DNA from 4 places in the Kitasatospora sp. NPDC127035 genome. Region 1 is predicted to be linked to each of the others. Evidence: riboswitches for the same ligand, from Rfam matches in the RefSeq annotation. Region 1 holds a riboswitch; each other region holds the start of a gene.

Region 1 (2,191 bases):
ATGTAGAGCGCGACGTGGTGGACGCCGGAGTCCTTGCCGTTGTTGGACCAGAACAGCAGGTCGCCCGGCTTGAGGGCGTCGAGCGAGACGTGCGTGGACGCGGCGGCCTGGTCGGCGGCGACGCGCGGGACGGTGATGCCCGCGGCGCGCAGCGCGGCCTGGGTGAGGCCGGAGCAGTCCCAGCCGCCGTTGCCGGTGCCGCCGTAGACGTAGGCCTGGCCGACCTTCGACTGGGCGAAGGAGACGGCCGCGGCCATGCTGCCGGTGGCGGCCTGGGCCGGGGCCGGGGTCTCGGCCTGGGCGGCGGGCTTGGCGGCCGGCTTGGTGGCCGGGGCGGGGGTCTGGGCGGCCGGCTCGGTGGTGGCGGTGCCGGTCCCCGTGTCCTTGGCCCGGTTGAACCAGTCGAAGCCCTTGCCGGACTCCTCCGAGGCCTGGTTGCCCTTGGCCCGGTCGCCGAAGGTCAGGTGCTGGCCCGGGTAGATGCTGTGCGGGCCCTCGGTCAGGGTGGCGCGGTTGAGCTCGTAGAGCCGCTCCCAGCCGCCCTGGACGTCGTTCTTGTCGGCGATGGAGGAGAGCCAGTCGCCGACGGCCACGGTGTAGTCGGCGGACTGCTTCCGGTCGCCCTGCTGGCCGGTCTGCTGGCGCCACTGGCGCCCGTCCTGGCCGCCGTCGCCCTGGCGGGCGGCGTCGGTGGCGGCGGGAGCCTGCGCCTGCGGCTGGGCGGCCTTGGGCGCGGCGGGCTGCGTGGCCTTCGGCTGGGCGGCGGGCTTGGCGGCCGGGGCCGGGGTCTGGACGGCCGGCTTGGCGGCGGCCGTGGAGGTGTCGACGGCGGCCGGGGTGCCGCCCTTGGTCAGGCCGGCCTTGACCGAGCAGACCGGCCAGGCACCGGGGCCCTGCACGGCGAGCACCTTCTCGGCGATCGCTATCTGCTGGTCCTTGGTGGCGAGGTCGGCGCGCGCGGCGAACGAGGTGCCGCCGAACTCGGCCCAGGTGGAGCTGGTGAACTGGAGTCCGCCGTAGAAGCCGTTGCCGGTGTTGATGCTCCAGTTGCCGGTGCTCTCGCACTGGGCGACCTTGTCCCAGGTGGCGACGGAGGCGGCCGAGGCGGTGCCGGTGGTGAGGCAGGGGATGGTGAGGCCGATGCCCGCGACGCCGAGGGTGGCGATGGCGCGACGGGTGCGGCTGGACAGGCGGGTGCCGTTGGTGGGCAGCATGAAGACGCGGTCCTCTCCCACGCCTGCGAGGTGAGCTGTCGGATTCGGGCTGGAGTTGCCCGGCCGCGCTGTGGACGCGGCTTCACCCCTAGCCCTGGTCGGTCCGGGGACCGGCCTGGGCGAACTACCTGTGGTTCCCCCGCTCCTGCCGTGGTGCTTCGTACTTCCAGCGCACCCGACGGCAGGACTCGGCGTTGCAGGGGAGCTGGGTCCGTGTGGCCACGAACGGGGAGCACGTTAAGCAGAGCCGCCTTCAAACCGCAAACATGTGTGAGGCACGTCACTGTTTGCGAAATCCGTGGTGGGTGGCTGTCCTTCATGATCAGAAATGACCGATTTCATGCAACGCCCGTCGCGGTCAACGCAACTGCCTATGCTTCAGAGCGTCGGTAGGACGCCGGCGCCGCCGCAGCCGCCCGTGGGGAGGGCTACGCACCGATGGCCATGGACGAGGACCCGGACCCCGCCCGGCCGACCGGCCGGGCGCGCGGAGCGCACCGCAGGGCAAAGCATCGCAGAGCGGACATCCCGCCCGAACCGCACCTAACTCCCTTAAGTCGCCGCACTTTACTGCGCTGGCTCGCCGTCGGCACCGCCTTCGCGGCGGTCAGCGGCGAGGAGGTGCTGCGGCGCTCGCTGAGCGGCCCGACCGAACCGGTCGCCGCCGTCGCCGGATCGTCCACGGCCGTCGGCGCGGACCGGACGGGAGCCGGAGGCCACGGTGGGGCGTCCCCCGAGGCCGCTCCGGTCGGCGCCGCGCCCGAACAGCCGGCCCCCGCGCCCACCGTCGACCAGAGCGGCCGCCGCTGGTCCGACCCGGCCGGCTGGGGCGGTGCCGTGCCCGGCCCGAGAAGCACCGTGCGGATCACCGACCGGGTGCTGCTCGACACCGACGCCGCCGTCGGCACGCTGCTGGTGGAGCCGACCGGCGCCCTCACCTTCGCCGCCGACCGCACCCTCACCCTCGCCGCCACCGG
Region 2 (2,191 bases), on a different contig from region 1:
GCGTAGGTGAAGGTCCCCAGGGCCACTGCGGCCAGCACCGCGCCGAGGACGTCGAACCGGCCGGTCGAGGACTCGTCCCGGCTCTCCGGCACGTGTCGGGCGGTCACCGCGACGACCAGCACGGCCAGCGGGACGTTCAGGAGGAAGATCCACCGCCAGCCCGGCCCGTCCACCAGCCAGCCGCCGAGGAACGGTCCGACCGCCGCCGACACCCCGCCGAGGCCGGACCAGAGGCCGACCGCGGCGGAGCGGTCCTCGGGGTGGAAGACCGCCTGGAGCATCGCCAGTGATCCCGGGGTGAGCAGGGCCCCGCCGACGCCCTGCACCGCGCGGGCGGCGACCAGCACCTCGATGGTGGGCGCGGCCGCGCAGGCCGCGGAGGCGACGGCGAACCAGACCACGCCGAGCAGGAAGATCCGGCGCCGGCCGTACCGGTCCCCGAGCGCGCCGCCGAGCAGGATCAGCCCGGCCAGGGTGAGCAGGTAGGCGTTGAGCGTCCACTGCAGGGCAGCGAGCGGGGCGTCGAGATCGGTCCCGATCCTGGGCAGCGCGACGTTCACGACGGTCCCGTCGAGCATCGCCAGGCTGGAGCCGAGCACCGTCGCCAGAAGTACCCAGCGACCCTGCGCGGTGCCCAACCGCAGGATGCCGGCCTCGGAGGTGGCCACGGCATGATCGTCCGCCCCGGGGGCCGACGTGACAAGGGTCACCGGGGGCGTGTCGGCGGATGGCTTTCCGTGAGTGATCGTGTGCGGACCGGTCCGGAAATCGGCGGAGGGTCGTGGATCAGTGGCACGCCGTGAATCGATTGTGTGCGTACTGTGCAGCCGATCATTCGGAGCGTGACGGCGGTCCGGTGTTTTGTTGCGAGTTCAAGAGATCGACATTGCTTCACTCGGACGGATGAGTTTTAGTTCAGCGACCGCCCGGCGTCAGCCCGGGTGGCCACCGGGTGGAACGCCTAGTCCTGCCGCTGCCCGGTGGTACGCAACGAACTCTGTTCGGCAGGAGCGGGGGACCCAAAGGTAAGTCGCCGGACCGGAATTCGCGGTCCGGCTTGGGGTGAAGCCGCCTAGATGCGGCCGGGCAACTCCAGCCCGAACCCGACAGCTCACCTCGTAGGCGTCGGAGAGGACATCAGCCATGGCCGCACAGGCTCGTCGTATCGCCCTGCCCCGCGCCGTCCGCATCGGTATCGCCACCGCCGTCACCGGCGCCGCCTTCGCCCTCCCGCTGGTCACCGCGGTGAGCGCCCAGGCCCACGAGGCTCCGGCCGCCAAGCCCCACCAGACCAGCACCTGGAACGGCGCCGCCAGCGTCGACGCCGCCCCGGCCGCCGCTCCGGCCGCCGAGACCGCCCCGGCCGCCGCGGCCGAGGAGACCTACAAGGTCGCCGGCGGGGACACCCTGTCGAAGATCGCCGACGCGAAGAACGTCCAGGGCGGCTGGGAGGCCCTGTACGAGCACAACCGCTCGGTCGTCGGCGCCAACCCGAACCTGATCTACCCGGGCCAGCAGCTCGCACTCGGCGGCAAGGCCGTCGAGGCCGCCAAGCCGGCCGCGCCCGCCGCCAAGCCGCAGGTCTCGCAGGACTCGGTGAAGCCGGCCGCCAAGCCCGCCGCCCCGGCCGCGAAGCCCGCCGCCCCGGCCGTCAAGCCGGTCGCCCCGGCCGCGAAGCCCGCCGCGCCCGCCGCCAAGCCCGCGCCGGTCCAGGCCGCGAAGCCCGCCGCCCCGGCGCCGGCTCCCGTGGTCGCCTCCTCCGGCTACGTCGCCCCGCTGGCCGGTACCAAGCTCGGTACCGCCTACGGTGTCGCCGGTTCCATGTGGTCCTCCGGCCACCACACCGGTGTCGACTTCTCCGCTGCCACCGGCACCCCGCTGCGCGCCATCGCGGCCGGCACCGTGGTGAAGGCCGGCAACGGCGGCGCCTACGGCAACGAGGTCGAGATCAAGCTCGCCGACGGCAAGTACGCCCAGTACGCGCACCTGTCCTCGATCGCGGTGAAGGTCGGTCAGACCGTCACCGCCGGCCAGCAGATCGGCCTCTCCGGTGCGACCGGCAACGTGACCGGCCCGCACCTGCACTTCGAGATCCGCACCGGCTCGGAGTACGGCTCGGACATCGACCCGATCGCCTACCTGCGGGCGCACGGCGTCTCGATCTGATCGAGCACCAGAACCACCGCTGGGT
Region 3 (2,191 bases), on a different contig from region 1:
AAGAGTCCGGGGAGCGGCCCGGGGCGTGACGGACGCGCGGGAGCCCCGGCGCGGTCCTCGAAGGACCGCGCCGGGGCTCCTCGGCGTCGAACGGGTCGCAGCGCCTCGCGGGCTGCCGGGCTCGGCTCAGCGCGGCTCGGCAGGGGTCGCAGGGATCAGGGGTTGATGCCGCGCTGCTCGAACCAGCTCTCCGGGTCGACCGGGGCGCCGCCGCCGGGCCGGACCTCCAGGTGCAGGTGCGGGCCGGTGACGTTGCCGGTGGCACCGACCTTGCCGATCTGCTGGCCGGGGACGACCTTGCCCGAGCCCTTGATGATCGAGGAGAGGTGGCAGTACCAGATCTCGGTGCCGTCGGGCAGGGTCTCGACGATCCGGTAGCCGTAGGACCCGGCCCAGCCGGCCGAGGTGATGGTGCCCTGGCCGACCGCGTAGACGGCGGTGCCCGTGTCGGCGGCGAAGTCCAGGCCGGTGTGCAGGTGGGCCCAGTAGCGGGCGCTCTGGCCGTAGTGGGCGGAGAGGCTGTAGTCGCGCACCGGCAGGTTGATGGCGGCGAGCTTGGCCTTCTCGGCCTCCTCGGCGGCGCGCTTGGCCTGCGCCTGCTGGGCGACCTGGGCGGCGCGCTTGGCCTCGGCCTCCTGGGCGGCCTGCACCCGGGCGGTCTCGTCGGCGGCGGTGCGCTGGCTGTCGGCCTGCTGCTGGATCCTGGCGGCGAGGGCGAGCCCGGGGTCGGCCGAGAGGGCGACCGGGGTCTCGTCCGGCACCTCGACGGCGGGCGCGGCGGCCGGCGTCGCGGAGGCGAAGCCGGTGGCGCCCAGGGTGGCCGCGACGGCGGTGACGCCGAGCAGCGGAGCGGTGCCGCGGGTCTGACGGGGCATCCGGTGCCGGTTGATCTCGGCGGTCTGCGGAGCGGTCTCGTCCGCCGGGCCGCCGAACAGGCCCGGGTGGGCCGCAGGGCGGGGGTGGTCGAGCAGCTGGGTACCGGCGGAGAAGCCGGACGGGTGTGCCGGGGTGTGCGTCGACGCCACGGAGGCGCGCTCCTTTCCTTCCTTCGCGCCTACCGGGTTAGCTGACGGGTTCGGAGCAGGAAGGTCTCCTACGGCTGGGCCTGGGCCCGGCCGATTCACCCCAAGGAACATGGTTCCCCGGCTCCCTGGCCTGCCCGAAGGCCGGCCGGCGGGATTAGGCGACGGCGCACGGTGCCGTCTGGTTACGGCGTTAGGGACCGCGCTGCGTTATCAAACGTTAATCCGAGAGGCCCCCGATTCCAAGCCATCTGTTGAGGAGGACGGGATACGGGCCGGACACGCGCGGTCCGATGGGCGTTTTGGGACGATTGACGACAACTGACACTACCGAACGTGATAGGACGTCAACGAACGGCCCCCCATCTGAGTACCTCTACTCATGTGCGACCGGAGTCCGCGCGGCCATCCTGGCGCCATGAGCACACCGATGCAGTCACGCACCACGGCCGCGTACTACGTCCAGGCCGTCCTGTCCTTCTTCCTGTCCGCCGTCGCCCTCGCGATCGGCATCGCCTACCTCCCGGTCGGGGCCTGGACCCGGGCCTTCCTCGGCCTCGGCCTGCTCTACACCATCACCTCCGCGTTCACGCTGGCCAAGGTGGTCCGGGACCGGCAGGAGTCCACCGAGCTGGTCACCCGGGTCGACCAGGCCCGGCTGGACAAGCTGCTGGCCGAGCACGACCCGTTCAAGGTGGAGGGGGTCTGAGGCGGAGGGCGCCCCGGCGCCTCCGCCGGGAGCGGTCACCGGGCCGGCCGCCGGACCGGTCGTCACGCCCGGCCGCCGCGCCCGCCCCCCTCGGAAGCGGGTCATAGCTTGACGGCTAAGGCTATTAGCCTTAGCTTTATGGCTATCGGCGCAGTCGCCGACGACCCGAACCCGCGCGGCGAGCCCGCCCGCGGCGGACCGAGGAGGCCCACCATGACCGGCACCGCCCCCGTCACCCGCTACCTCGACCTCCCCGGCGGCCGACTCGCCTTCGACGACTCCGGCCACGGCGACGGCGTCCCCGTCGTTCTGCTCCCCGGCATGCTCGACAGCCGGGCCACCTACCGGCACCTGCGCCCGCTGCTGACCGCCGCCGGCCGCCGGGTGATCACCATGGACCTGCGGGGCTTCGGCGAGTCCTCGATCACCTGGGACGACTACTCGCCCTCCGCGATCGCCC
Region 4 (2,191 bases), on a different contig from region 1:
CGTTACGACCAGAGCCTAACCGCACGGGCTCTCCGGGCCACGTCGGCCCGGGTCCCGTCTCAGCGTGTGGCACGGCTACCCGCCGGTAGTTCACCTGGTTGCCCCACGGAAGGGGGCCGGATCGGGACGAAGGGGCCGGACCCGGTCGAACCCGGCCCCCCTCGCGATCCACCGGCGAAACGGCATCAGCCGAGGGTGAGCACCTGGCCGGGGACGATCAGGTCGGGGTCGCCGCCGACGGTGCCGCGGTTGCCGTCGTAGAGCGCCTGCCAGCCGCCGGAGACACCCTGGCCGGCGGCGATGCCGGCGAGCGTGTCGCCCGCCCGGACGGTGTAGCCGTGGCCCGCGCCCTGCTGGGCGGCCGGGGCGCTCTGGGCGGCGGCCGGACGGGCGTCCTGGACCGCGGCCTGACCGGCGTACTGCTGGTAGACGCTCTGGTGGCTGGTCCAGTACCAGCCGCCGTTGTTCTCGTACCAGAACACCTTCGCGTCGGCGTCCCAGCCGGACGTGCCGGAGAAGGACGGGGCCTGCCCGTACTGCTGCACCTGCGGCCGGTCCTGCTGGGCCTGCGGCTTCGGCGCGGCGTGCTTCGGGGCCTGCTTGGCCGCCTGGGCCGGCTTCTCCTGCTGGGCCGACTTCGGCGCGGCGTGCTTCGGCGCGGTGGTCTGCGGGGCGGTGGTCTGCGGCGCGCTCGGCTGGGTGGCGGCCTGCGGGACGGCCGGCTTGGCGTCCGCCGAGGTGTCGACCGCCGCCGGGGCGCCGCCCTTGCTCAGGCCCGCCTTCTTGGAGCAGACCGGCCAGGCGCCCGGCCCCTGCGAGGCGAGGACCTTCTCGGCCACCGAGATCTGCTGCGCCTTGGAGGCCTGGTTGGCCTGCGGCGCGTACGAGGTGCCGCCGAACGCCTTCCAGGTGCTGGGCGTGAACTGCAGGCCGCCGTAGAAGCCGTTGCCGGTGTTGATGCTCCAGTTGCCGCCGGCCTCGCACTGGGCGACCGCGTCCCAGGTGGAGACCGGGGCGGCGGAGGCACCGGTGGCGCTGAGGATCGGCAGGGCCAGCCCGACACCGGCGACGCCGGCGACGGCGATGGCCTTCTCGGTCTGGGTACGACGACGATGACGGCCGGTTCCGACGAACAGCATGAAGAGGTCCCTCTCCGCACGCCTGCGAGGTGAGCTGTCGGGTTCGGACCGGGAGGTGGCCCGGCCGCGCGAGGCGGCTTCACCCCAAGCCGTGGGGGACGGCAACAAACCTGGTTCCCCCGCCCCTGCCCAGGGTCTGGTCGGTTTCCCGGGGCACGACGGGCAGGACTCGGCGTTCCGTGCTCGGGGCTCGCAGCTGCGAACTCCACGGAGAGTAGACAGATCCGTAGAGCAATCACAAGCTCATATCGTCGGTATCACACGGAAATCACGTCAGGTGATGGATCGCTCACCAACGGGGGCGCTATGTCCGGGTTGGTGGCGGTTCAATCTCGCCGTCCTGCCTGGTCGGAGACCTTCCGTCAGCGTGTCGCGGGTCGCCTCACCGATCGGACGGAGCACCGGACGACTGCCCGGAAGAGGCCCTTTCGGGCATCTTCTCGGGGGTGAATTCCACGGGAAGTTCACGAAGTCCACGCATGATCAGACCACCGCGCCACCGCAGGTTCTCCGGGCTCTCGGCGAGCCGCAGGTCGGGCAGCCGGGAGAGCAGCGTGGCCAGCGCGGACCGCCCCTCCAACCGGGCCAGCGGGGCGCCGATGCAGTAGTGGATGCCGTGCCCGAAGCCCAGGTGCGGGTTGTCCGCGCGGGCCAGGTCGAGGGTGTTCTCGTCGGCGAACCGCGCCGGGTCCCGGTCCGCCGCCGCGAGCACGACCAGCACCGGGTCCCCGGCCGGGATGTCCACCCCTCCGATGGTCAGCGGGCTGGTCGCGAACCGCCACGTCGCCAGCTCCACCGGCCCGTCGTAGCGCAGGAGTTCCTCGATCCCGGTCTCCAGCAGACCGCTCTCGCCACGGGCGATCGACTCCTGGAGCAGGGCGCGCTGGCCGGGATTGCGCAACAGCGCGTACGTGCCGTTGCCGATCAGGTTCACGGTCGTCTCGAACCCGGCGAAGAGCAGGATGAAGGCCATCGCCGCGGCCTCGTTCTCGGTGAGGTGCTCGCCGTGGTCACCGGCCCGGATCAGCCCGGAGATCAGGTCGTCCCCGAGG

What was found. A riboswitch is a leader RNA that binds a small molecule or an ion and turns the genes downstream of it on or off. The one in region 1 is predicted to bind cyclic di-AMP.
Region 2: it holds a riboswitch for cyclic di-AMP, as region 1 does, so the genes downstream of both, ACFWIC_RS36520 (peptidoglycan DD-metalloendopeptidase family protein) here and ACFWIC_RS01145 (transglycosylase family protein) in region 1, are expected to answer to the same signal.
Region 3: it holds a riboswitch for cyclic di-AMP, as region 1 does, so the genes downstream of both, ACFWIC_RS09530 (M23 family metallopeptidase) here and ACFWIC_RS01145 (transglycosylase family protein) in region 1, are expected to answer to the same signal.
Region 4: it holds a riboswitch for cyclic di-AMP, as region 1 does, so the genes downstream of both, ACFWIC_RS14530 (transglycosylase family protein) here and ACFWIC_RS01145 (transglycosylase family protein) in region 1, are expected to answer to the same signal.

The regions. Positions count from the first base shown of each region.
Region 1 covers NZ_JBHXDN010000002.1:16,963-19,153, reverse strand. Annotated here, with positions in the region: gene ACFWIC_RS01145 (transglycosylase family protein) at 1-1,235, opposite strand, end outside; cyclic di-AMP (ydaO/yuaA leader) riboswitch at 1,222-1,418, opposite strand; gene ACFWIC_RS01140 (hypothetical protein) at 1,653-2,191, shown strand, end outside.
Region 2 covers NZ_JBHXDN010000086.1:37,409-39,599, forward strand. Annotated here, with positions in the region: gene ACFWIC_RS36515 (MFS transporter) at 1-668, opposite strand, end outside; cyclic di-AMP (ydaO/yuaA leader) riboswitch at 979-1,140, shown strand; gene ACFWIC_RS36520 (peptidoglycan DD-metalloendopeptidase family protein) at 1,144-2,166, shown strand.
Region 3 covers NZ_JBHXDN010000010.1:169,458-171,648, reverse strand. Annotated here, with positions in the region: gene ACFWIC_RS09535 (hypothetical protein) at 1-29, shown strand, start outside; gene ACFWIC_RS09530 (M23 family metallopeptidase) at 156-1,025, opposite strand; cyclic di-AMP (ydaO/yuaA leader) riboswitch at 1,038-1,196, opposite strand; gene ACFWIC_RS09525 (YiaA/YiaB family inner membrane protein) at 1,441-1,731, shown strand; gene ACFWIC_RS09520 (alpha/beta fold hydrolase) at 1,870-2,191, shown strand, end outside.
Region 4 covers NZ_JBHXDN010000017.1:8,258-10,448, forward strand. Annotated here, with positions in the region: gene ACFWIC_RS14530 (transglycosylase family protein) at 186-1,139, opposite strand; cyclic di-AMP (ydaO/yuaA leader) riboswitch at 1,145-1,291, opposite strand; gene ACFWIC_RS14535 (cytochrome P450) at 1,522-2,191, opposite strand, start outside.